Regions from separate parts of the Kitasatospora sp. NPDC096140 genome, predicted to be linked through region 1. Evidence: riboswitches for the same ligand, from Rfam matches in the RefSeq annotation. Region 1 holds a riboswitch; each other region holds the start of a gene.
What was found. Region 1 has a riboswitch for cyclic di-AMP ahead of ABT048_RS38200 (hypothetical protein). Riboswitches for the same ligand answer to the same signal wherever they lie in the genome.
Positions count from the first base shown of each region.

Region 2: it holds a riboswitch for cyclic di-AMP, as region 1 does, so the genes downstream of both, ABT048_RS30635 (peptidoglycan DD-metalloendopeptidase family protein) here and ABT048_RS38200 (hypothetical protein) in region 1, are expected to answer to the same signal.
Region 3: it holds a riboswitch for cyclic di-AMP, as region 1 does, so the genes downstream of both, ABT048_RS37800 (transglycosylase family protein) here and ABT048_RS38200 (hypothetical protein) in region 1, are expected to answer to the same signal.

Region 1 is NZ_JBEOUW010000062.1:33,629-40,555, reverse strand. It holds gene ABT048_RS38210 (IclR family transcriptional regulator) at 1-155, shown strand, start outside; gene ABT048_RS38205 (hypothetical protein) at 451-1,143, shown strand; gene ABT048_RS38200 (hypothetical protein) at 1,221-2,531, opposite strand; cyclic di-AMP (ydaO/yuaA leader) riboswitch at 2,533-2,662, opposite strand; gene ABT048_RS38195 (esterase/lipase family protein) at 2,965-4,248, opposite strand; gene ABT048_RS38190 (phenolic acid decarboxylase) at 4,479-4,808, shown strand; gene ABT048_RS38185 (alpha/beta hydrolase) at 4,878-6,020, opposite strand; gene ABT048_RS38180 (TetR family transcriptional regulator) at 6,295-6,915, opposite strand.
Region 2 is NZ_JBEOUW010000036.1:76,977-83,903, reverse strand. It holds gene ABT048_RS30650 (HelD family protein) at 1-1,551, opposite strand, end outside; gene purB (adenylosuccinate lyase) at 1,661-3,100, shown strand; gene ABT048_RS30640 (MFS transporter) at 3,140-4,678, opposite strand; cyclic di-AMP (ydaO/yuaA leader) riboswitch at 4,991-5,171, shown strand; gene ABT048_RS30635 (peptidoglycan DD-metalloendopeptidase family protein) at 5,174-6,157, shown strand; gene ABT048_RS30630 (DUF2470 domain-containing protein) at 6,450-6,927, opposite strand, start outside.
Region 3 is NZ_JBEOUW010000060.1:32,963-39,889, reverse strand. It holds gene eno (phosphopyruvate hydratase) at 1-800, opposite strand, end outside; gene ABT048_RS37800 (transglycosylase family protein) at 1,070-1,873, opposite strand; cyclic di-AMP (ydaO/yuaA leader) riboswitch at 1,879-2,045, opposite strand; gene ABT048_RS37795 (cytochrome P450 family protein) at 2,289-3,767, opposite strand; gene ABT048_RS37790 (SDR family NAD(P)-dependent oxidoreductase) at 4,034-4,459, shown strand; gene ABT048_RS37785 (nucleoside triphosphate pyrophosphohydrolase) at 4,464-5,492, opposite strand; gene ABT048_RS37780 (serine/threonine-protein kinase) at 6,666-6,927, opposite strand, start outside.

The sequences.
Region 1 (6,927 bases):
CGCTCGCCGTCCCGGGCGCCCCGACGCCCACCGCCCTCTCGGTCTCCGGGCCGGAGGCGCGCATCCGGGCACTGGAGGAGCAGGCCGGCGCCGCCTCGCTGGTCCCGGTGATGCACCAGATCGCCACCCGGCTCGGGCAGGTCCTCGCGCCCTGACCCTCCGTCAACCTGCTTGGCAGTCCGGCGAGGCGGGACGATCTCGGCGGGCGAGGAAGGACCGGCGCGGCGGGCGAGGAAGGACAGTCTCGTAGAACGGGGCTGGGCCGTTGCGGAGCGGGCAGGCCGACCGCCGCCCCGCCGGGCAGGCCGACGGGCCGGCGTCCTCCGTTCGAGCGCACGGCGGGCGGGGCGGGTCGGGTCGCGCCAGGTCACGGCAGCGGCTCGGCCACCCTGGTGCCGACGCGGCCCGCGACGGTGCCGGCCGCCGGAGCACGAGAGCAGGGTGACCGGGATGAGACACCGGGATGTACGGGGTGGCGCGGACCCGCGGCGCGGCGCGAGGGTCGGGGGGTTCGGCCGGGTCGGGCTGGTCGCGGTCGTGACGGCGAGCTGCGCGGCGACGGTGCTGGCCACCGGCCCGTCCTGGGCACTGCGTCGGCCTGAGCCACGCCCGGCAGTGGACGTCGTCACGCCGAAGGCGCCGGTCGTGCCCGTCGTGCCCGTCGCGCCGGGCGCACCGGGCGCACCGGGCGGGTCCGCCGGCCCCGCGGTGTCGACGCTGCCGGCCCTGGTCGCCCAGCCGTCCCACTCCCGCCTGCAGGTGGTCCGGCTCGACCCGGAGGCGGCAGCGCCCGACGGCACCACGACGATCCACGCCTTCGTCGCCAACCGTGGCCCGGAGACCACCGCCTCCCCGTTCACGGTCGTGGTCACCCTGCCGCCGGGTGTGACCCCGGTGGGCCCGTTCTTCCCCGAGGACTGCGAGGTGTTCCAGGGCGGCCACCGGGTGCGCTGCGTCTTCGGCCCCGGGCTGAAGGAGGGGCGCAGCGCGACCGCCCTCGTCCCGGTCCGGCTGGACCCCGACCTGCCCGTGGGAACCCTGAGCGGCGGCTGGGTCGCGGTGCGCAGCGCGGACGACCAGGACGAGAGCAGCCACCGGCAGCCGTTCGACATCACGGTCGCCGAGCCGGCCGACGGCTCCTGAACCACGTCGACCCACCGGTCACCGGCCGCCGGCGAGCGGCTGCCGGCTTCCGGTGACCGGTGGGACGCCCTACCCGACTACCGGTAGACGCGGACGTAGTCGGCGGCCATGGTGATCGGAGCGGTCCCCTGCGGCGCGGGGTGGTACTGGCCCGCGCACACCGAGAGGTTGAGGATCAGGTACGCCGACCAGTTGGCGCCGACGCCCTTGCCGTCCGAGAAGACCTTCGCGCCGTTGACGTACCAGTCCACCGAGTTGGCGCCGTAGTAGGTGCCGATGGTCACCCACTGGTCCTTCGCGACGGCGCTCGCGTCGGTGTAGTACTTCGCGTTGCCGGGGTTGACGTGGTTGGTCAGCTCCAGCAGGTTCGGGTTGTCGGGGTGGTACTCGAAGGAGTCGACCTCGCCGTTGCCGTTCTTCCAGGTCCACAGGGCGGGCCAGGCGCCGGTGCCGGCGGGCAGCTTGACCCGGGTCTCGGCGTAGTCGCCGGTCTTGACCTGGAAGCCCTCGCCGGAGCCCTCGGTGGTCAGGAAGCCGGTGTTCCAGGACTGCTTGCCGTTCTCCAGGGCCGGGCCGCCGGAGGTGGCGGTGAAGGTGGCGACCCCGTTCGCGACGCTGACGTTGTTCTTGTTCAGCCAGTCCAGCTTGTTGTCGTCCGGGTTGTGGTTCCCGTACTTGTAGGCGGTGCTCTTGTCGCCGACCCAGCGCTGGCCCCAGGAGATGGCGCTGTTGAACTCGTCGGACCAGGTCAGCGACTTGCCGGCGACCGGGGAGGACGGCGCGGGGGTGGTCGCGCTCGCCGTGGCGCTGGGGCTCGGCGCGGGGGTCGCGGTGGCGCTCGGGGTCGGCGTGGCGCTCGGGGTCTGCGTGGGGGTCGGCGCCGGGGTCGGGGTGGCCGTCGGGGCCGGGGCCGGGGTGGCGGTGGCCGAGACCACCAGCTGCTGCGAGGGCAGGTTGTGCCAGACGCCGCCGAGGTCCTGCCAGAATCCGAACTCGGTGTACGTCCCGGCCGGCAGGGTGCGCGCGCCGCTGGTGAAGTTCACGCCGCTCGGGCAGATATGCACGTTGGAGGCGTTGCCGGGGAAGTCGAGGTTGGTGCCGCGCGCGTCGCGGACGCCCACGCCCACGGTCTTGGCGGTGAAGCAGGCCGAGGAGTGCAGGCCGAGCGAGGCGGTGGCGGCCTTGCCCGCGACCATGGTGGCGGGGGCGAGCCGGTCCTGGGTGACGGTCGGCGCGGTGGCCGCCTGGGCACCGGTGACGGACGGCACGCCGAGCAGGCCGGCGCCGCTGATGGCGAGCGCCCCGGTGGCGGCGAAGGCGGCGTTGCGGCCGCGGTGGGAGGGGCGGGCGTGACGCGGTGCACGGCGCCGGGCAGCAGGCTTGGGCATGAGGTGACCTCTGCGACGCCTGCGAGGTTAGCTGTCGGGTTCGGGCTGCAGTTGCCCGGCCGCCTGTGGAGCGGCTTCACCCCTAGCCTCGACCCGTACGCGCGAGCGCACGGGCCGGGCGCCGACCTTGGTTTCCCCGCTCCCGTCCGCTGTGGTGCTCGGTGACCCGCCGACGGGTGGACGGGACTCGGCGTCCCGGCGGCGGGGTCCGCCAGGGGCGGACGACCGTTGCAGGCTAGGCAGGCCGTACGTGAACGGACAACTCCGGCGGACGGGTTGTCGCGCAGCTCACAGTGGCGTCGATCAACGACGCTGTGTGGCGGCCGAGTTGATCAGTTCACGTGGCCTGGAACGATGCCCGGCGGGGTGGCTCTGCGGGTGTCCGGCCGGGCGTTCCGGTTGCGCGTTCCGGTTGCGCGTTCCGGCCGGGCGTTCAGCCGAGCCAGGCGTCCACCTGGCTCTCGGCCTCCGGCGCCCACCCGAGCTCCAGGTGGTCGAGGCCGCTCAGCAGCCGGGTGCCGCCGACCGTCGCGATGCCGGTGGTGTCCAGGGCGCTCGCCGTGAACACGATGCCGTCACTGGGCCCGCGGTTCTCGTTGAGCACGCCCGGGATGTCCGCCGACCCGCCGGCCAGCAGGTAGGTGCGCACCGCGGCCGGGATCCCGGCCTGCTGGAGCGGGGCGATCAGGGAGCCCGCGTCGATCGCCGCCTGGATGCCCTGGCCGGAGGTGTAGAACCCCTGGCCGCCGTAGTAGGTGGTCCACCAGTCCTGGGCGCTGCCGTCCACTCCGTACCTGCCGTCCCAGCGGGCGAGCAGCTGGCGCTGGCCCGGGTAGCAGTCGTACCCGCCGGCCGGCAGCACGCCGAGGCAGGGTTGCGCGGTGTACGTGCCGTAGCAGGTCATGTACAGGTGCGGGGACGGTGCGTTGGCGGTGCCGCCGCAGGCCGGCCACGTCGCCAGGTCGAACGACCAGCCGTGGGCGTAGACGTAGTCGAGCCCGCCGTTCGGCCCGCCGAGGGTGACCAGACGGCGCACGTCGCCCGCGTACGCCCGCCCCCAGGACGGCCGCACCGAGGACACGTACGCCCTGGCGGCGACCTCGCCCTTGCTCCAGGCGACCACGTCGACCTGCGGGGCCCCGAGGCGGGCCCGGATCAGCGCGATCGCGTCGCCGACGGCCTGCGCCTGGAGCAGGTTGTCACCGTGCTTGTGGGCGAAGCCGATGGCGAAGACCCGGTGGCCGGTGCCGGCGAGGTACTGGGCGAGGCCGGTGGACGGGCAGGTCGCGGCGCCGCAGGTGCCGCTCTCCCCCGGGTTCGCCCAGGCGCGGTCGGCGTTGTCGTTGGCGCCGTGGACCAGCAGGACGGGCGTGGCCCGGCTGCCGGTGTCCCAGCCGGTGGCGGAGTAGAGCAGGAAGCGGCCGGAGGAGGGCTCACCGGTGCCGAAGTACGTCCGGCGGGCTCCGTCCTGGTCGCCGCGGCCGTCGGACGGGAACTGCTCGGTGCGGAAGCCGGGGGTGGTGTCGAGGTAGCGCTCGACCTTGGCCCAGCCGTTGCCGGGGGCGGGGAAGGCGGCTTCCAGGGTGAGGGCGGCGGTGGCGGTCCCCGCTCGGGCGGAGGCGGTCCCAGCTCGGGCGGAGGCGGGGGCGGAGGTGCCGAGGAGGAGGGCGGCGAGGGCCAGTAGGACGGCGGTGAGCGTGGTGGGGGTACGTCTCACGCGGGCGTGTCTCGCGCCGGTACCGGCCGTGGGGGTGCGTCTCATGGCCGGACGGTAGGACCGGTGCGCGACGGGTGCCCATGTGCCGGTCGCACACCCGGTGAGCAGCGCTGTGGCGATCCGTACCGTGGCAAAGCGATGACCGTGTACACCCGGTCGGATAAATTGGAGGTCCGACATCTTACGCAGTGCACAACACCACCACACCGGAAACGAGGAGCCGCCCCACCATGACCGCGTCCCTGCCCGCCTTCGCCGGCCGTACCTACGTCTTCCGGGCCGACAACGGCGCGGCCTTCCGCAACACCTACTCGGCCGACGGCACGCGGCTGCGCTGGGAGGGCCTCGGCGAGTCCGCGGGCCAGTGGGAGGACGTGCGGCTGCACGTCGCCGAGGTCGCGCCGGAGATCTACTTCGTCAGCTGGACGGAGCAGAGCGGGATCACCGTCAGCCACGTGATGGACCTCAACGAGCTGACGGTCCGGGCCTTCTGGACCTTCGAGGGCGAGGGCGGACGGGTCGGGCAGCTGCACACCGGAACGCTGGAGCGCGTGGCCTGAACCGCGGGACGACCGAACCCCCCGGGCCCTGCGTTCAGGCCCCGGGGGGTTCGGTCGTTCGGACGGTCCTCAGGCGGTCGGGTTCGGGACCCTGAGGTGCTGGGACAGCCACTCCAGCGAGGACGGCAGCAGTGCGCTCCAGGTCTCGAAGTTGTGGCCGCCGTTCTCCAACATGCTGTACGAGACGTTCATCGGGCTCCGCGCGGCGTCGACGAAGGCCTCGGTCTCCCGCCGGTAGTCGCCGTCGCCCTTCTTGGTCCCGGCCAGCAGCAGGGACACGTTCGGCTGGGGCAGGTTCTTCAGCCGCCAGATCAGGTTGGCCTCGTCGCGGCGCTGCTTGCTGCCGCCGAAGAGGTCACCGGTGGTCGGGTCGTCGGCGGCGTCGTAGTAGGCCGAGAGGGCGACTGCCGTCGGGAAGACGTCCGGGTGGCGCATGGCCAACTTGAGCGCGCAGTAGCCGCCGGTCGAGTTGCCCATGAAGGCCCAGGCCTGCGGGTCCGAGGAGACCCGGAAGCTGGCCTGGATCGCCGCGGGCACGTCCTTGGTGAAGTACGTGTCGGACTGCGGGCCGTTCGGGATGTCCTCGCACTCGGTGTCCTGCGGCAGCGCGGGCGAGGGACGCATCAGGACCATGACGGTCGGCTGCATCCGGCCCTCCTGCAGCAGCTTGAGCGCCGCGCCCGGGTAGTTGAACCGAGTGATCAGGTTCTCGGCGATTCCTGGGAATCCGGTGCTGACGATGACGGCCGGGAACTGCTTGTGCGCGTACTCCGGCTGGAAGTACTGCGGGGGCAGGTAGACGTAGCCCTCGGTCGACAGCCGGCTGACCGCGCCGTCGATCCGGACCTTGCGGATCTCTCCCGACTGGCCGGGCTCACGGCCCATCGCGCCACCGCCCTTGACCGAGGCGTGGCCGATCGTCTCCACCAGGAGGCGCCCGGAGGCGTCCGCCTTGTTGTGGATCACCACCGGGCCGGTGTCGCCGGTGCCGAGCAGGTCGTCCCAACTGCTGTAGAAGGCGAAGTAGTTGTTCGCCACCAGGCCCAGGGCCGAGAGCACCGCGAGCTGGGTGACGAGGAGTGCGCCGATCCGGCCGATCACCGCCTGCCAGGTCTTCCTGGCCAGTCTCGGCCACAGCCAGACCGTGCCCCCCATCACCACGACGGCTATCAATACGGTCAGCGCCAACATCTTGTGGCTCGTCAGACCCATGTCCTGCTTGCTCCCACGCCTCGAACTCCAGTCCCCTCCGCTGGGGACATCCGAGGAGGTCACCCCGGTTCCCCCGCCGGGGCGCGATCACCAACCCTAGCGGCAGCTGGGAGAAGTCTGATGACGGCTGGGAGGTTGCGGGGAACGGCCGGACTTCAGGTTTCAGGCGACAGACAACGGATGACAGATGACAGATTTCGAAATCTGTTATCTGTCATCTGAAACCCATCTGGCGACACTCCCCCGCCCGCCCCGCGTCGGGACCCGCGCGGGCTCAGGACACCCGCTCCCAGAGCCGCAGCCCCGCCGTGAGCTCGCGCATGCACCGCGCGCCCAGGTCGTGCGGGGACCCGGGGCCGGTGGCGGGGGCGTCGGAGGAGGCCCACTGCTCCAGCGCCACCCGGATCGCCGCGGTCGCGGCGGCGGCGGCCAGCCGGATCTCCAGCGGATCGGTGCCCTCCGGACAGCGCTCGGCGAGGACGGCCCGCAGGCGCACCTCCGAGTCGGCGTGGACGCGCTGCCAGGTGCCTTCCAGGCGCGGGTCGCGGAGCAGACTGCGGGTCCACTGCATCATCTCGGCGCCCGCTTCGTCGGCCGGCGTCAGCGAAGCGACCGCCGCACTCTCCAGCGCCTGACGCAGCGGCAGGTCGGCCGAGCTCTCGGCGAGTTGCTCGACCCACTGCCGTCCGCCCGCGGCGAGCAGCGGGGCGACGGCGTCCTCCTTGACGGAGAAGTATCGGTAGAAGGTGCGCAGCGAGATGCCCGCGGCGAGGGCGATCTCCTCGGCGGTGGTGGCCTCCGCCCCTTTGTCGGCGAACAGTGCGGCAGCGGTGCGGGCGATCTCCAGCCGGGTGGCGTCACGGCGGCGCTGGTTCAGGGTCGGGCGTCCGGTCACGGGGTCAGCCTA
Region 2 (6,927 bases), on a different contig from region 1:
GGTGCGGTCGTCGGCCGCGCGTTCGGCGGTCGAGCGCTGGGGGCCGTCGTCCCGGAAGCGTTCGGCCAGGGCGGCGGAGTCCATCAGGACGTCGTCGGTCTGCCCGGTGATGGTCAACACGCCTTGGGCGAAGGAGAGTTCGTCGGCATCGTTGTCCGTCTGCCGGTCGGTGGTCGCGGACGGCCGCTCCTCGCCGAGGAGTTCGGCGGCCTCGTCCAGCAGCGGGACGTCCTCGGCGGTCCAGGGGCAGCCGGGCGGGCGGAGCAGGGCGGCGGCGTGCTCGGGGGCCGCTTCGGTGAGCAACTCGCCGTCGGTGAGCAGTCGTTCGACCAGCCCTTGGGGGGTGAGCAGGGGCCAGAGCGGGTCGAGGGCGGCGCGGACGTCCGCCCGGGCCCACAGCTCGCGCGGGGCGTAGTGGGCCTCCTCCGCGTCGTACGGGCGGCCGAGGGAGAGCGCCTGGGCGATGGCGAGGGCGTCGAGCAGGGTGCGCAGGTAGAAGGCGCGGGCCCGGTTGTGCGGCACGCGCAGGCCGCGGGCGGCGTCCCGGGCCTGGGCGCAGGCCCGGGCGGAGACGGTCAGTCCCTCACCGAGGTCGAGGCCCTCGGCGGGCGCCGACTGGTGCGCCGCGAGGGCGCGGCGGAGGACCCCGGCCATCCAGGGGCCGCCCTTGGCGACCGCCGTGGCGGGGGCGTCGGTGCCGGCGGCGGTGACACCGGGGTAGAGCTCGCCGACGGTGCGCAGCACCACCTCGGTCTCGCCGAGGGCGGGCAGCACCTCGTCGATGTACCGCAGGAACCCGGGGTTGGGGCCGATCAGCAGGACGCCGCGGCGCTCCAGCGCGGCGCGGTGGGTGAACAGCAGGTAGGCGGCGCGGTGCAGGGCGGCGAGGGTCTTGCCGGTGCCGGGGCCGCCCTGCACGACCAGGGCGCCGCGCAGCGGGGAGCGGATCACCCGGTCCTGCTCGGCCTGGATGGTGGCGACGGCGCTGCCCATCCGGCCGGTGCGTTCCCGGTCGAGGGCGGCGAGCAGAGCGGCCTCGCCGACCAGGGCGCGGCGGCCGGAGTCGTCGAGCCCGGCGAGGTCGAGCGCCTCGTCGTCCAGACCGGTGAGGGTGCGGCCGCGGGTGTGCAGGTGGCGGCGGCGGACGACGGTGCCGGGGTCGGCGGGGGTCGCGGTGTAGAACGGGCGGGCGGCCGGGGTGCGCCAGTCGAGCAGCAGCGGTTCGTACGCGTCGTCGGTCAGGCCGGTGCGGCCGATGTAGCGGACGGTGCCGTCGCGCTCGTCGAGGCGGCCGAAGCAGAGCCCGCGTTCGACGGCGTCGAGCCGGGCGGCGTGGCGGGTGGCCTCGCGGGCGCGGACCTCGCGCTCCAACCGGGCCTGGTGGGTGCCGCCGGGTGCGGCTGCGTCGTGGGCCCCGGCGACGGTGCGGCGGGCGCGTTCGCGGACGGTGTCCAGCCGGTCGTAGAGCCGGGTGAGGCGGTGCTGTTCGGTGCGCAGGGCCTCGGCGAGGACACCGCTGGAGTCTCGGGCGGCCGGTGGAAGTCCGTTCATCGATGTGGTATCCTTGCGGCGAGAAGGTTTTTGTGCGTCACCTGAAGGGTGCTCAATTGACCCAGCCTACCCCATCCGCCGACGTCCGGCGTGACCTCGGCTGTTACTCTTGCGAAGCGTGAGCGCGAAGCCCCAGATCCCCAATGTCCTGGCCTCCCGGTACGCCTCGGCGACCCTGGCCCAGCTGTGGTCCCCCGAGCACAAGGTGGTCCTTGAGCGCCACCTGTGGCTGGCCGTCCTGAAGGCCCAGCAGGACCTCGGTGTCGAGGTGCCGGCGAACGCCGTCGCCGACTACGAGCGGGTGATCGACCAGGTCGACCTCGGCTCGATCGCCGCCCGTGAGCGGATCACCCGCCACGACGTGAAGGCCCGGATCGAGGAGTTCAGCGAGCTCGCCGGCCACGAGCAGATCCACAAGGGCATGACCTCGCGGGATCTGACCGAGAACGTCGAGCAGCTGCAGATCCGCCAGTCGCTGGAGCACGTGCGCGACCGCACGGTGGCCGTGCTGGTCCGCCTGGCCAAGCTGGCCGCCCAGCACTCCGAGCTGGTCATGGCCGGTCGCTCGCACAACGTGGCCGCGCAGGCCACCACCCTGGGCAAGCGTTTCGCGTCGATCACCGACGAGCTGCTGGTCGCCTTCCGCCGTCTGGAGGAGCTGATCGCCCGCTACCCGCTGCGCGGGATCAAGGGCCCGGTCGGCACCGCCCAGGACATGCTGGACCTGCTCGGCGGGGACACCGAGAAGCTCGCCGAGCTGGAGCGCCGGGTCGCCGGGCACCTCGGCTTCGACAACGTGCTGACCAGCGTCGGCCAGGTCTACCCGCGCTCGCTGGACTTCGAGGTGCTCACCGCCCTCGTCCAGCTGTCCGCCGCGCCGTCCAGCCTGGCCAAGACCATCCGCCTGATGGCCGGCCACGAGCTCGTCACGGAGGGCTTCAAGGAGGGCCAGGTCGGCTCCTCGGCGATGCCGCACAAGATGAACACCCGCTCCTGCGAGCGCGTCAACGGCCTGGCCGTCATCCTGCGCGGCTACGCCTCGATGACCGGCGAGCTGGCCGGCGACCAGTGGAACGAGGGCGACGTCTCCTGCTCGGTGGTGCGCCGGGTCGCGCTGCCGGACGCCTTCTTCGCCTTCGACGGCCTGCTGGAGACCTTCCTGACCGTTCTCGACGAGTTCGGCGCCTTCCCCGCCGTGATCGAGACCGAGCTGGACCGCTACCTGCCGTTCCTCGCCACCACCAAGGTGCTGATGGGCGCGGTGCGCGCCGGCGTCGGCCGGGAGACCGGGCACGAGGTCATCAAGGAGCACGCCGTCGCCTCGGCACTGGCGATGCGCGCGGGCGCCCGGGAGAACGAGCTGCTGGACCGCCTGGCCGCAGACGAGCGGATCCCGCTGGACCGGGCCGCGCTGGACGCGCTGCTGGCCGACAAGCTCTCCTTCACCGGTGCGGCCGGCGCCCAGGTCGCCGAGGTGGTCCGCCTGGTGGAGGCCGTCGCGGCCGCCTACCCGGAGGCCGCCAAGTACGCGCCGGGTGACATCCTCTGAGGTCGATGTCCCGTGACGTCCCGGTGAGGTGACGTCGCGTCAGCTCTCGGGCGTGGGCCCCGCCGCCGGACCGGTGGCGGGGCCCTCGCGCGTGTGGACGTGGCCCGGGTCGAAGGGCGGGGTGGTGGTGCCGCAGGGCCAGTCGCAGTTCGGCTCGGCGACCGGCTTCTCCTCGGGCGCCAGCACGTTGCCCCGGATGGTGGCGAAGGCGATCAGCCCGCCGGAGGCCAGCAGGCCCGCGCAGATCAGCATCGCCGTGTGGAAGGCGGAGTCGACCTCGGAGGGCACCTGGTAGGCGTTGCCGCTCAGCCCGGCCAGGGCCGGCAGGGCGGCCACCGCGAGCAGGCCGGCCGCGCGGGCGGCGGCGTTGTTGACCCCGCTGGCGATGCCCGCGTGCCGGACCTCGACGGCGGCCAGCACCGTCGCCGTCAGCGGCGCCACCAGCAGGGTCATCCCGCAGCCCATCACCGTGACGGCGGGCAGCACGTCCGTCCAGTACGACGAGTCGGAGCCGATGCGGAGCATCAGCAGCACCCCGGCGGCGCAGATCAGGGGGCCGACGGTGAGCGGGATCCGCGGGCCGATCCGCTTGCCGAGCCGGCCGGCGCGCGCCGACAGCAGCAGCATCAGGATGGTGATCGGCACCAGCGCGAAGCCCGAGACCAGCGGTGAGAACCCGGCGACGATCTGCAGCTGCACCACCAGCAGGAAGAACACGCCGCTGAAGGCCGCGTACACGCAGAGGGTCACCAGGTTCACGGCGGTGAACAGCCGGGAGGAGAAGAGGCCGAGCGGCAGCATCGGTTCGGGCGCGCGGCGCTCGACGGTGACGAAGGCGACGCCGAGCACCACGCCGATCACGCCGCTGACCCAGACCGCGGGGGACACGCCCTCGCCGGCCGCGGTCAGCGCGTAGGTGATCGCGCCGAGCGCGAGCGCGGCGAGCACCGCGCCCAGCACGTCGAAGCGGCCGGTGGCGCTCTCGTCCCGGCTCTCCGGTACGGACCGGGTGGTGACCGCGATGACGGCGGCCGCGAGCGGCAGGTTCAGCAGGAAGATCCAGCGCCAGCCGGGGCCGTCCACCAGCCAGCCGCCGAGGAAGGGGCCGACCGCGGCCGACACCCCGCCGAGGCCGGACCACAGGCCGACCGCCGCCGAGCGGTCGTCAGGGTGGAAGACGGCCTGGAGCATGGCGAGCGAGCCGGGCGTGAGCAGGGCCCCGCCGATGCCCTGGACGGCGCGGGCGGCGATCAGCACCTGGATGTTCGGCGCGGCGGCGCAGGCCGCGGAGGCGACGGCGAACCAGACCACGCCGATCAGGAAGACCCGGCGTCTGCCGTACCGGTCGCCGAGCGCGCCGCCGAGCAGGATCAGGCCCGCCAGGGTGAGCAGATAGGCGTTCAGCGTCCATTGCAGGGACGCCAGGGAGGCGCCCAGGTCGGCGCCGATGCGGGGCAGGGCGACGTTCACCACGGTGCCGTCGAGCATCGCCATGCTGGATCCGAGCACCGTTGCCAGGAGTACCCAGCGACCCTGCGCGGTGCCCAGGCGCAGGGGGCCTGCTTCGGAGGTGGCCACGGCCCGATCCTGGCCCTGTGGGGCGTACGTGACAAGGCTCACCGGTGGGTGTGTTGGAGGCTGTCGGTGCGTGAGCGGACGACTGCGCAGCGCCGTCGTCGTCGGCGCAGGGTCGTGGATCAGTGGCACGGGGTGAATGGATTGTGTACACACGGTGCCGCGGATCATTCGGAGGGTGACCGGATCCCCGGGGGTCGTTGCGGATTCAAGAGATCGACATTGCTTCACCCGAACGGATGGGTTTTAGTTCAGCGACCGCCCGGCCAGCCCGGACGGATCCACCGGGTGGAACGCCGAGTCCTGCCGCTGCCCGGGTGGTTCGAACTGAACTCTGTACGGCAGGAGCGGGGGACCCACAGGTAAGTCGCCGGACCGGAGTTCGCGCCTCAGGGCGCGGGCGTCCAGGGCCGGCTTGGGGTGAAGCCGCGCATGCGGCCGGGCAACTCCAGCCCGAACCCGACAGCTCACCTCGCAGGCGTCGGAGAGGAAACTTCCATGCCTGCTCAGGCTCGTCGTATCGCCCTGCCCCGCGCCGCCCGCATCGGCATCGCCACCGCCGTCACCGGCGCCTCCTTCGCCCTCCCGCTCGTGACCGCGATCAGCGCCCAGGCCCACACCGCCCCGGCCGCCCCGGTCGCGCAGGCCGCCCCCGCCGCTGCCGCTGCTGTCGCCCCCGCCGCCGACGCCAAGCCGGCCGCGCAGGCCGCTCCGGCCGCCGCGCACGAGAGCTACCGCGTCGTCAGCGGTGACACCCTGTCCAAGATCGCCGACGTCAAGAACGTCGAGGGCGGCTGGCACGCGCTGTACGAGCAGAACCGCTCGGTCGTCGGCGCCAACCCGAACCTGATCTTCCCGGGCCAGCAGCTCACCATCGCCGGCCACGCCGCCGCGCCGTCCGCCGACGCCGCCCCGGCGAAGCCGGCCGCTCCGGCCAAGCCCGCCACGCCGGCCAAGCCGCAGGTCAAGGTCCAGGCCAAGACCGAGGCCGCGAAGCCGGCCGCCCCGGTGCAGACCCAGGTTCAGACCGCCGCTCCGGCCCCGGCCGTGACCGCCGCTCCGGTCGCCGCCACCGCCGGCTACGTCGCGCCGCTGGCCAACCCGGTCCTGGGCGAGGCCTACGGTGTCGCCGGCTCGATGTGGGCCTCCGGCCACCACACCGGCCAGGACTTCGTCTGCTCCACCGGTACCCCGCTGCGCGCCGTCGCCAACGGTGTCGTGGTCAAGGCCGGCAACGGCGGCGCCTACGGCAACGAGGTCGAGATCAAGCTCGCCGACGGCAAGTACGCGCAGTACGCGCACCTCTCGTCGATCGGCGTGAAGATCGGTCAGACCGTCACCGTCGGCCAGCAGCTCGGCCTCTCCGGCGCCACCGGCAACGTGACCGGCCCGCACCTGCACTTCGAGATCCGCACCACCCCGGAGTACGGCTCGGACATCAACCCGGTCACCTACCTGCGCGCGCACGGCGTCGCGCTCTGACCCTTCCGGGGTTTCAGGAACCACCGCTGCTGCGGAGCGAATCGATCCTCCGGGATGGTCATGTCGGGTGACCGCTCGACCGGGTGATCGCCGCACAGTGGACATGGGCGCGGGACACGCCCAGGCCGGCCCGGCTCGCGGGACACACCTCCCTCGCGAGCCGGGCCGGCCGCTGCCATTTCCGGGGCCGGTACGGCACGGGGGTTCGCTCCGGGGGCGGTCGGTGCGGCCGGACGGTGGGTCAACCCGGTCGGACGGTCCGCCTGCTGAACGCGCTGAAGGGGATCGGGAGTCAGCCGCGGTGGGCGGGCTGGCCGTACCGGGCGGCGGTCAGCAGGTCGTGCATCCGGTGGCCGAAGTCCTCGACGTCGCGGGCCGGTTCGGGGAAGACCAGGCGGACGTCGCGGTGCCCGTCGGGGTGGTCCAGGCGCAGCACCAGGCCGTGGCGGTCCAGGGCGAGCGGGCGGACGTCCGGGTTCCGGGCGAGCAGCACCGGGTCGAGCAGGCGGGTGAGGACGTCGAGCGCGTCGGCGTGGTCGTCGGCGAAGTGGGTGAGCATCGCGGCCTCGTGGCGGGCCATCGGGTCGGGGGTGGCGTGGGCGAGGTCGGCGGCGGTGACCGCGCCGGTGCCGTACGGGGTGGCGAGGACGGCGTGGGCGACGTCCACGCGCAGGTGGACGCTGAGGCCGTCGTCGGCGAGGTGGGCCAGCCGGAGCCGGCCGGCCAGGGTGAGGCGGGCGCGGACGCGGTCGCGGACGGCGACGGGGGAG
Region 3 (6,927 bases), on a different contig from region 1:
ATGAGCTCGGCGGCCGAGAGGGCCTTGCCCTCGAACTGGTAGGCGCCGTCCTGGTAGAACTCGGAGGCGGCGACGTCCAGGGCCAGCGCGACGTCACGGCCGGGCACGTAGCCCGCCTTCTGGATGGCCTCGGTGATCAGGTCCAGGGCCTCGCGGTTGCTGTCCAGGTTCGGCGCGAAGCCGCCCTCGTCGCCCAGGCCGGTGGACAGCCCGCGCTCCTTCAGCACGCCCTTGAGGGTGTGGTAGACCTCGACGCCCCAGCGGACGGCCTCGGAGAAGGACTCCGCGCCGATCGGGGCGATCATGAACTCCTGGATGTCGACGTTGGAGTCCGCGTGCGAGCCGCCGTTGAGGATGTTCATCATCGGGACCGGCAGGACGTGCGCGTTCGGGCCGCCCAGGTAGCGGAACAGCGGCAGGTCGCTGGCCTCGGAGGCGGCGTGCGCGACGGCCAGCGAGACGCCCAGGATGGCGTTGGCGCCGAGCGAGGACTTGTCCGGGGTGGCGTCCAGGTCCAGCATGGCCTGGTCGATCAGGCGCTGCTCGGTGGCGTCGTAGCCGACCAGCTCCGGGCCGATCTGCTCGATGACGGCGAGGACGGCCTTCTCCACGCCCTTGCCGAAGTAGCGGTTCTTGTCGCCGTCGCGCAGCTCCAGGGCCTCGAAGGCACCGGTCGAGGCACCCGACGGGACAGCGGCACGACCCGTGCTGCCGTCGTCGAGGCCGACCTCGACCTCGACCGTGGGGTTGCCGCGGGAGTCGAGGATCTCACGGGCTACGACGACATCGATGGACGGCACGAGGCATCTCCTTGCGGAAGCAGGGTCCCACTGACGGTGGCGCTGTCGGCGGGACGATTGCGGAGTCGTTACGGACCAGAGCCTAACCGCCCGGGCTCTCCAGGCCACGTCGGCCTCGGTCCCGTCTCAGCGTGTGGCCCCGCTACCCACCGGTAGTTCACCTGCTTGTCCCAGCTTGTCCCACCGGAGCGGGCGAATGCGGACGAAGGGGGCCGGCCGGACCGACCCCCCGTCACGCGTGTCGCGGGTGCCGCCAGGGACACGTCGGCTCAGCCGAGGTGCAGCACCTGGCCGGGCAGGATCAGGTCCGGGTCGCCGCCGACGGTGGAGCGGTTCTGCTCGTACAGCGCGTGCCAGCCGCCGGACACGCCCTGGGTGGCGGCGATGGTCGACAGCGTGTCACCGGCGTGGACGGTGTAGTCGTGGCCGGTCTGCGCGGCCGGGGCCGGCTGCGCGGGGCGCGGGGCCGCGTGCTTGGGGACGTACTGCTGCGCCGACTGGTCGACGGGCTTCTCGGCCTGCACGGGGGCGGCGTGCTTCGGGGCCTGCTTCTGGACGGGCTTCGCGGCCGGCTTCTCGGCGGGCTTCTGGACCGGCTTCTCGGCCGGCTTCTGGGCCTGCCGCTTGGGCGTCTGCTGCTGCGGGGCCGACTGCGGCTTGGAGTCCGAGGAGGTGTCGACGGACGCCGGGGCACCGCCCTTGGTCAGGCCGGCCTTGACGGAGCAGACCGGCCAGGCGCCGGGGCCCTGCGAGGCGAGCACCTTCTCGGCGATCGAGATCTGCTGCGCCTTGCTGGCCTGGTTGGCCTGCGCCGCGTACGAGGTGCCGCCGTACGCCTTCCAGGTGCTGGAGGTGAACTGCAGGCCGCCGTAGTAGCCGTTGCCGGTGTTGATGCTCCAGTTGCCGCCGCTCTCGCACTGGGCGACGGCGTCCCAGGTGGAGACCGGGGCGGCGGAGGCGCCGGTGGCGGTGAGGAGCGGCATCGCGAGTCCGACGCCGGCCACACCGGCGACGGCGATGGCCTTCTCGGTCTGGGTGCGACGACGGTGACGGCCGGTTCCAACGAACAGCATGAAGAGGTCCCTCTCCGCACGCCTGCGAGGTGAGCTGTCGGGTTCGGACCGGGAGGTGGCCCGGCCGCCGTAAGCGGAAACGATTCCGCTCGGGCGGCTTCACCCCAAGCCGTGGGGACGGCAACAAACCTGGTTCCCCCGCCCCTGCCCAGGGTTCTGGTCGGTTTCCCGTGACGCGGCGGGCAGGATTCGGCGTTCCGCGCACGAGGTCCGCAGCTGCGAACTCCAGGGAGAGTAGACAGATCTTCAGACCGATCACAAGCTCATATCCCGGATATCACACAGAAATTACGGCACGTGTCCGATCGCCTACCAACGGCGCCACTATGTCGGCATTGATGGGTTTTCACACCCCGCCGGAAGCCCGCCGGGCGACGTTCCGTCAGCACGCCGCCCGGCGTTCCGCCACCTCGCGTCAGTTCGCCGGGGGCGCGGAAGGAGCGTGCGGCGGCGTATGCGGGGAGCGGCTCTCCGGAGTGAATTCGACCGGGAGTTCCCGCAGGCCACGCATGATCAGACCGCCCCGCCAGCGCAGATTCTCCGGGCTTTCCGCGAGCTGCAGATCGGGCAGCCGGGAAAGCAGCGTGGCCAGTGCGGCACGCCCCTCCAAACGGGCCAGCGGAGCACCGATGCAGTAGTGGATGCCGTGCCCGAACCCCAGGTGCGGATTGTCCGTCCGGGCCAGGTCCAGGGTGTTCTCGTCCGCGAACCGGGCCGGATCGCGGTCCGCGGCGGCCAGCACCACCAGCACCGGATCGCCGACCGGGATGTCCACCCCGCCGATGGTCACCGGACGCGTCGCGAACCGCCAGGTCGCCAGCTCCACCGGCCCGTCGTAGCGCAGGAGTTCCTCGATGCCCGTCTCCAGCAGCGCGCTCTCCCCGCGCGCCACCGACTCCTGCAGCAGCCGGCGCTGGCCCGGGTTGCGCAGCAGCGCGTACGTCCCGTTGCCGATCAGGTTCACGGTCGTCTCGAAACCCGCGAAGAGGAGGATGAAGGCCATCGCCGCGGCCTCGTTCTCGGTCAGGTGCTCACCGTGGTCGCTCGCGCGGATCAGGCCCGAGATCAGGTCGTCCCCGAGGTCCGCCCGCTTGCGGTGGATCAGCTCCAGCAGGTACGCCCGCATCCGCTTCACCGCCCGCCCCACGCCGCCGCGTTGGCCGCCGCCGTGCCGGATCATCATCCCGGCCCAGTCGCGGAAGTCGTCCTGGTCCTCGGCCGGCACGCCCAGCATGTCGCAGATCGCGTAGATGGGGAGCGGGAAGGCGAACTCGTGGATCAGGTCCGCCGAGCCGCGCTGCGCGAAGCCGTCGATCAGCCGGTCGGTGAGCTGCTGCACCCGCGGCTCGAACTCGGCCACCCGGCGCGGGGTGAACGCCTTCGACACCAGGCGGCGCAGCCGGGTGTGGTCCGGCGGGTCGATGTTCAGCAGGTGCGTCATCAGGTCCGCCTGCCGCTCCCCCGGAATGCCCACCCGGCCGGTGCGGTGCGCCTGCTCGCTGTGGTGCGCCGGGTTCTTCGACAGCCGGGCGTCCGCGAGCGCCTGCCGGGCGTCCGCGTACCTGGTCACCAGCCAGGCCTCGACACCGCTCGGCAGCTTGGTGCGGTGCACCGGGGCGTGCTCGCGCAGCCAGGCGTAGGCGGGGTACGGATCGGCGGCGAACTCCCAGGTGAACAGCTGCGGAGCGGCGGCCTCGGGCTGCGGCGCGGTGGCCTCGGGCTGCGGAACCTCGCCCTCGGGCTGCGGAGCGGCGGCGTCGGGCTGCGGAGCGGTGGCCTCGGGCTGCGGAGCGGCGGCGTCCGACGGGGTCGCTGCGGGCCGGGCGGGATCTGCGGGCGGGGTGGCGTCGGACGCGGTGGCTGCGGGCCGGGCGGGGTCGGGCTGAGCTGGCATGGGTCGACCGTATCCGCTGGGTGCGCTCCCCCCTCCGCCGACGGCTCGCGACCCCCGTGACAACGGCGTACGACGGGCGCCCCAACACTCCGTGGACGACCCGTGGACGGTCCGTGGACAGCTCTTGGACAGCTCTTGGCCGGACGGCGGGCGTGAGCCTGGTCACCTGAGGGGTAATCCCTGTTGCGGAGGGTCAGGTCGTGCCTACGATCCTCCGCAGTACGCGTGGGCGCCGGTGCGGTGTCGCCCACAGGGAGGAGCAGACCATGCGGGTCAGCGGGTCAGTCGTCGTCATCGCGGTACTCGACGGCGGGTCGGGCGCCGACCTCGCCCGCCGGTTCTCCGCGGCCGGCGCCGCCGGAATGCTGATCGCCGACCAGCACGTCGGCATCGCCGAGGACCTCGCCGCCGAACTCGACCGGCCGGGCTGCCCCGTCGTCGGCGTCTCCGGCGACATCCGCCGCCCCAGCGACGTCGCCGCCCTCGTCGACACCGCGGAGAAGCACCTCGGGCCGATCGACCTGTTCGCCGTCGCCGGCCCGGACGGCGAGCGGATCGTCTCCCTCGCCGAACTGCCCGACCACCTCGACCTGGAACGCCTCGCCGAACTCGTCGTCCTCGTCGGCGAAGCCATCGGCGAACTCGTCCCGCCGCAGCGGCGCCCGGTGGAGAGCACCGCCACGGCGGCCTGAGCGCCTACTCCCCGTCCGGCTTGAGGCCCTCGGCCGCGCGCACCGCGTCCCGGTAACCGCGCGCGGCCGAGCGCAGCGCCGCGTCCACGTCCACCCCGGCGTCGTGCGCCCGCTGCGCCACCGCGAGCAGCAGCCGGCCCGCCGACCCCGCGGTCAGCTCGGCCGGCAACTCGTACGGCTCGTCCGGCACCCCGGAGAAGCCCGACCGGCGCACCCGCGACACCAGCTTCGCCGCGTACGCCAGCGAGGGCAGCCCGGCCGGCACGCCGTCCAGCACCGACTCGCGGTCCGCCTTCTCCGCGGCCTTCAGCTGCTCCCAGTTCGCCTCCACCTCGGCGGCGCCCCCGGCCTCGACGTCCCCGAACACGTGCGGGTGCCGGTACATCAGCTTCTCGACGATGTCCCCCGCCACGTCGTCGATCGAGAAGGCCCCGGTCGGGTGCTCCTCGGCGATCCGGGAGTGGAAGAACACCTGGAGCAGGACGTCCCCCAGCTCCTCGCGCAGCGTGTCGCGGTCCCCCTCCTCGATCGCCTCGACCAGCTCGTACGCCTCCTCGACCAGGTACTTCACCAGGCTCTCGTGCGTCTGCTCGGCGTCCCACGGACAGCCGCCCGGCGAGCGGAGCCGGTCCATCACCGTCACCAGGTCCAGCAGCCGCGCCCCCGGCAGGTCGTACGAACCCGGCAGCACCTCGATCTCCGGCACCTCACCGGCCCGCTCCACCGCGAGCCGCGCGAGCGCGTCCGTCAGCCCCGGATCCCCGTCCGGACTGCCCAGCCACACCGTCGCCCCGGCCCCGGCGGGCTGCTCGGTCAACAACCGCGCCAACGCGGGCGCCGAACCGGGCGCCACCACCTCCACCGCGACCCCGGCCTGCCGGACCGCCGCCACCTGCGGATGCCCCTCGTCCGCCACCAGCACCCGCCCCGCCGCCCGCAACGCCTCCCACGCCGGCCACGCCAGCAACCCGGGGGCCACCCGGTGGGTCGTGGTCAGCAGAATCAACTTGGCACCGGGAACATTCGTCGTCACACCCCGAACCTACCCGCCCACCGCGGCCACCTGCGGCCCTCGCCCCACCCACCCCACCCCTCCCGGCGACCCGGGTAGGCGCGGGGCGACACACCCCGCCCACCGGAGTCGACCAGCCCGACGGTCGAACGGCGGAGCCGGGCCCCTGTGCTCCCCCCTCCATGGCAACGACACCCCGAGGCGGCCCCGCGCAGCCCGACAACGGAACCCAGCCCACCGGACTCCCACACCCAGGCGTACCGCCGGAGCGGCGCAGGCAGCGCCCTACGGGACGCGGCACCCACCGGTCGGAACCGAGACCGCCGGCCACAAGGCGGGCTCGGGGTTGGCAAGGCGTGGAGTCCGGACGACCCCGGTGGACACGATCCGCTCGTGGACGAGAGGTGCCCGGCGGGGTGCGGGCACCGACCACCCTCGCACGAGAAGTCGGCCCCGCCGACTTCCTGCGCACGCTGCGTCCGCCGGAGCTGGCCTCATCCCCCACGCAGCCCCCAGCGGTCTTGAACGCGGGACGGTCGAAGCTGCCCGCAGCGAGAGGCCCCAGCGCCAGAAGTCGGCCCCGCCGACTTCCCCCTCCGGCCAGCCGGCGACGTGGAGCGGGATCGGCGGAGGCAGCGCACGAGCCGGACGACGAAGTCCCCGCACCGCATCAGAGATCGGCCCAGCCGACTTCCCACTTCCGATCAGCGACGCCAGGCGGCAGGAGAGCAGGGAAGAGGCCCATAGGAAGTCGGCCCCGCCGACTTCCCACTCCTGGCCCGCGGTCGCGGGCCAGGAGTGGGGTGAGGGTTGAGGGCGGAGAAGAATCACCCCACCGACCTCCTATGCCCCGCCCGCGAGGGCCACGGGGTGAGGTGGGGGTCGATAGGTGAGCGCGATCGGCAGGGGCTGCGATAAGGCCAGGATGCCGAACCCCATAGGAGCCCACCGGAAGTCGGTCCCACCGACTTCCCACTCCCAGCCCGCGATCGGGCACCAGGGGATGAGGTGGGGGTGGAGAGGTGAGCGGTCCGCGAGGCCGCGAGGGCCAAGACTCCGAGCCCCATAGGGGCGCCACAGGAAGTCGGTCCCGCCGACTTCCCACTCCCGGCCTCGGTCGCAGGCCAAGGGATGCCCCGGTTGCGGTCGCAGACCACGGGGTGAGGGTGGAGGGGGAACCGCCCCGTCGGCGTTTTATGACCGGCCTGTGGGTGGGGACCAGGGGGTGGGGTGGGGGTTGAGGGTGGAGAGGGATTGGCGGAGGCGGCGGACGGCGGGGTGGTGGGGGCCGTCGCGGCGTTCGCGGTCGAGGAGGAGGGGGAGCAGCCACTGCCAGGCGTTCTGTGGGTCGCCGGTGGCCGCGAGGTGGAGGCCGATGCGTTCGCGCAGGTCGTAGGTCCGCTCGGGGTCGGTGTCGAGGCCGGATTCGAGGCGGGCGGTGTGGGCGGTGAGGAGG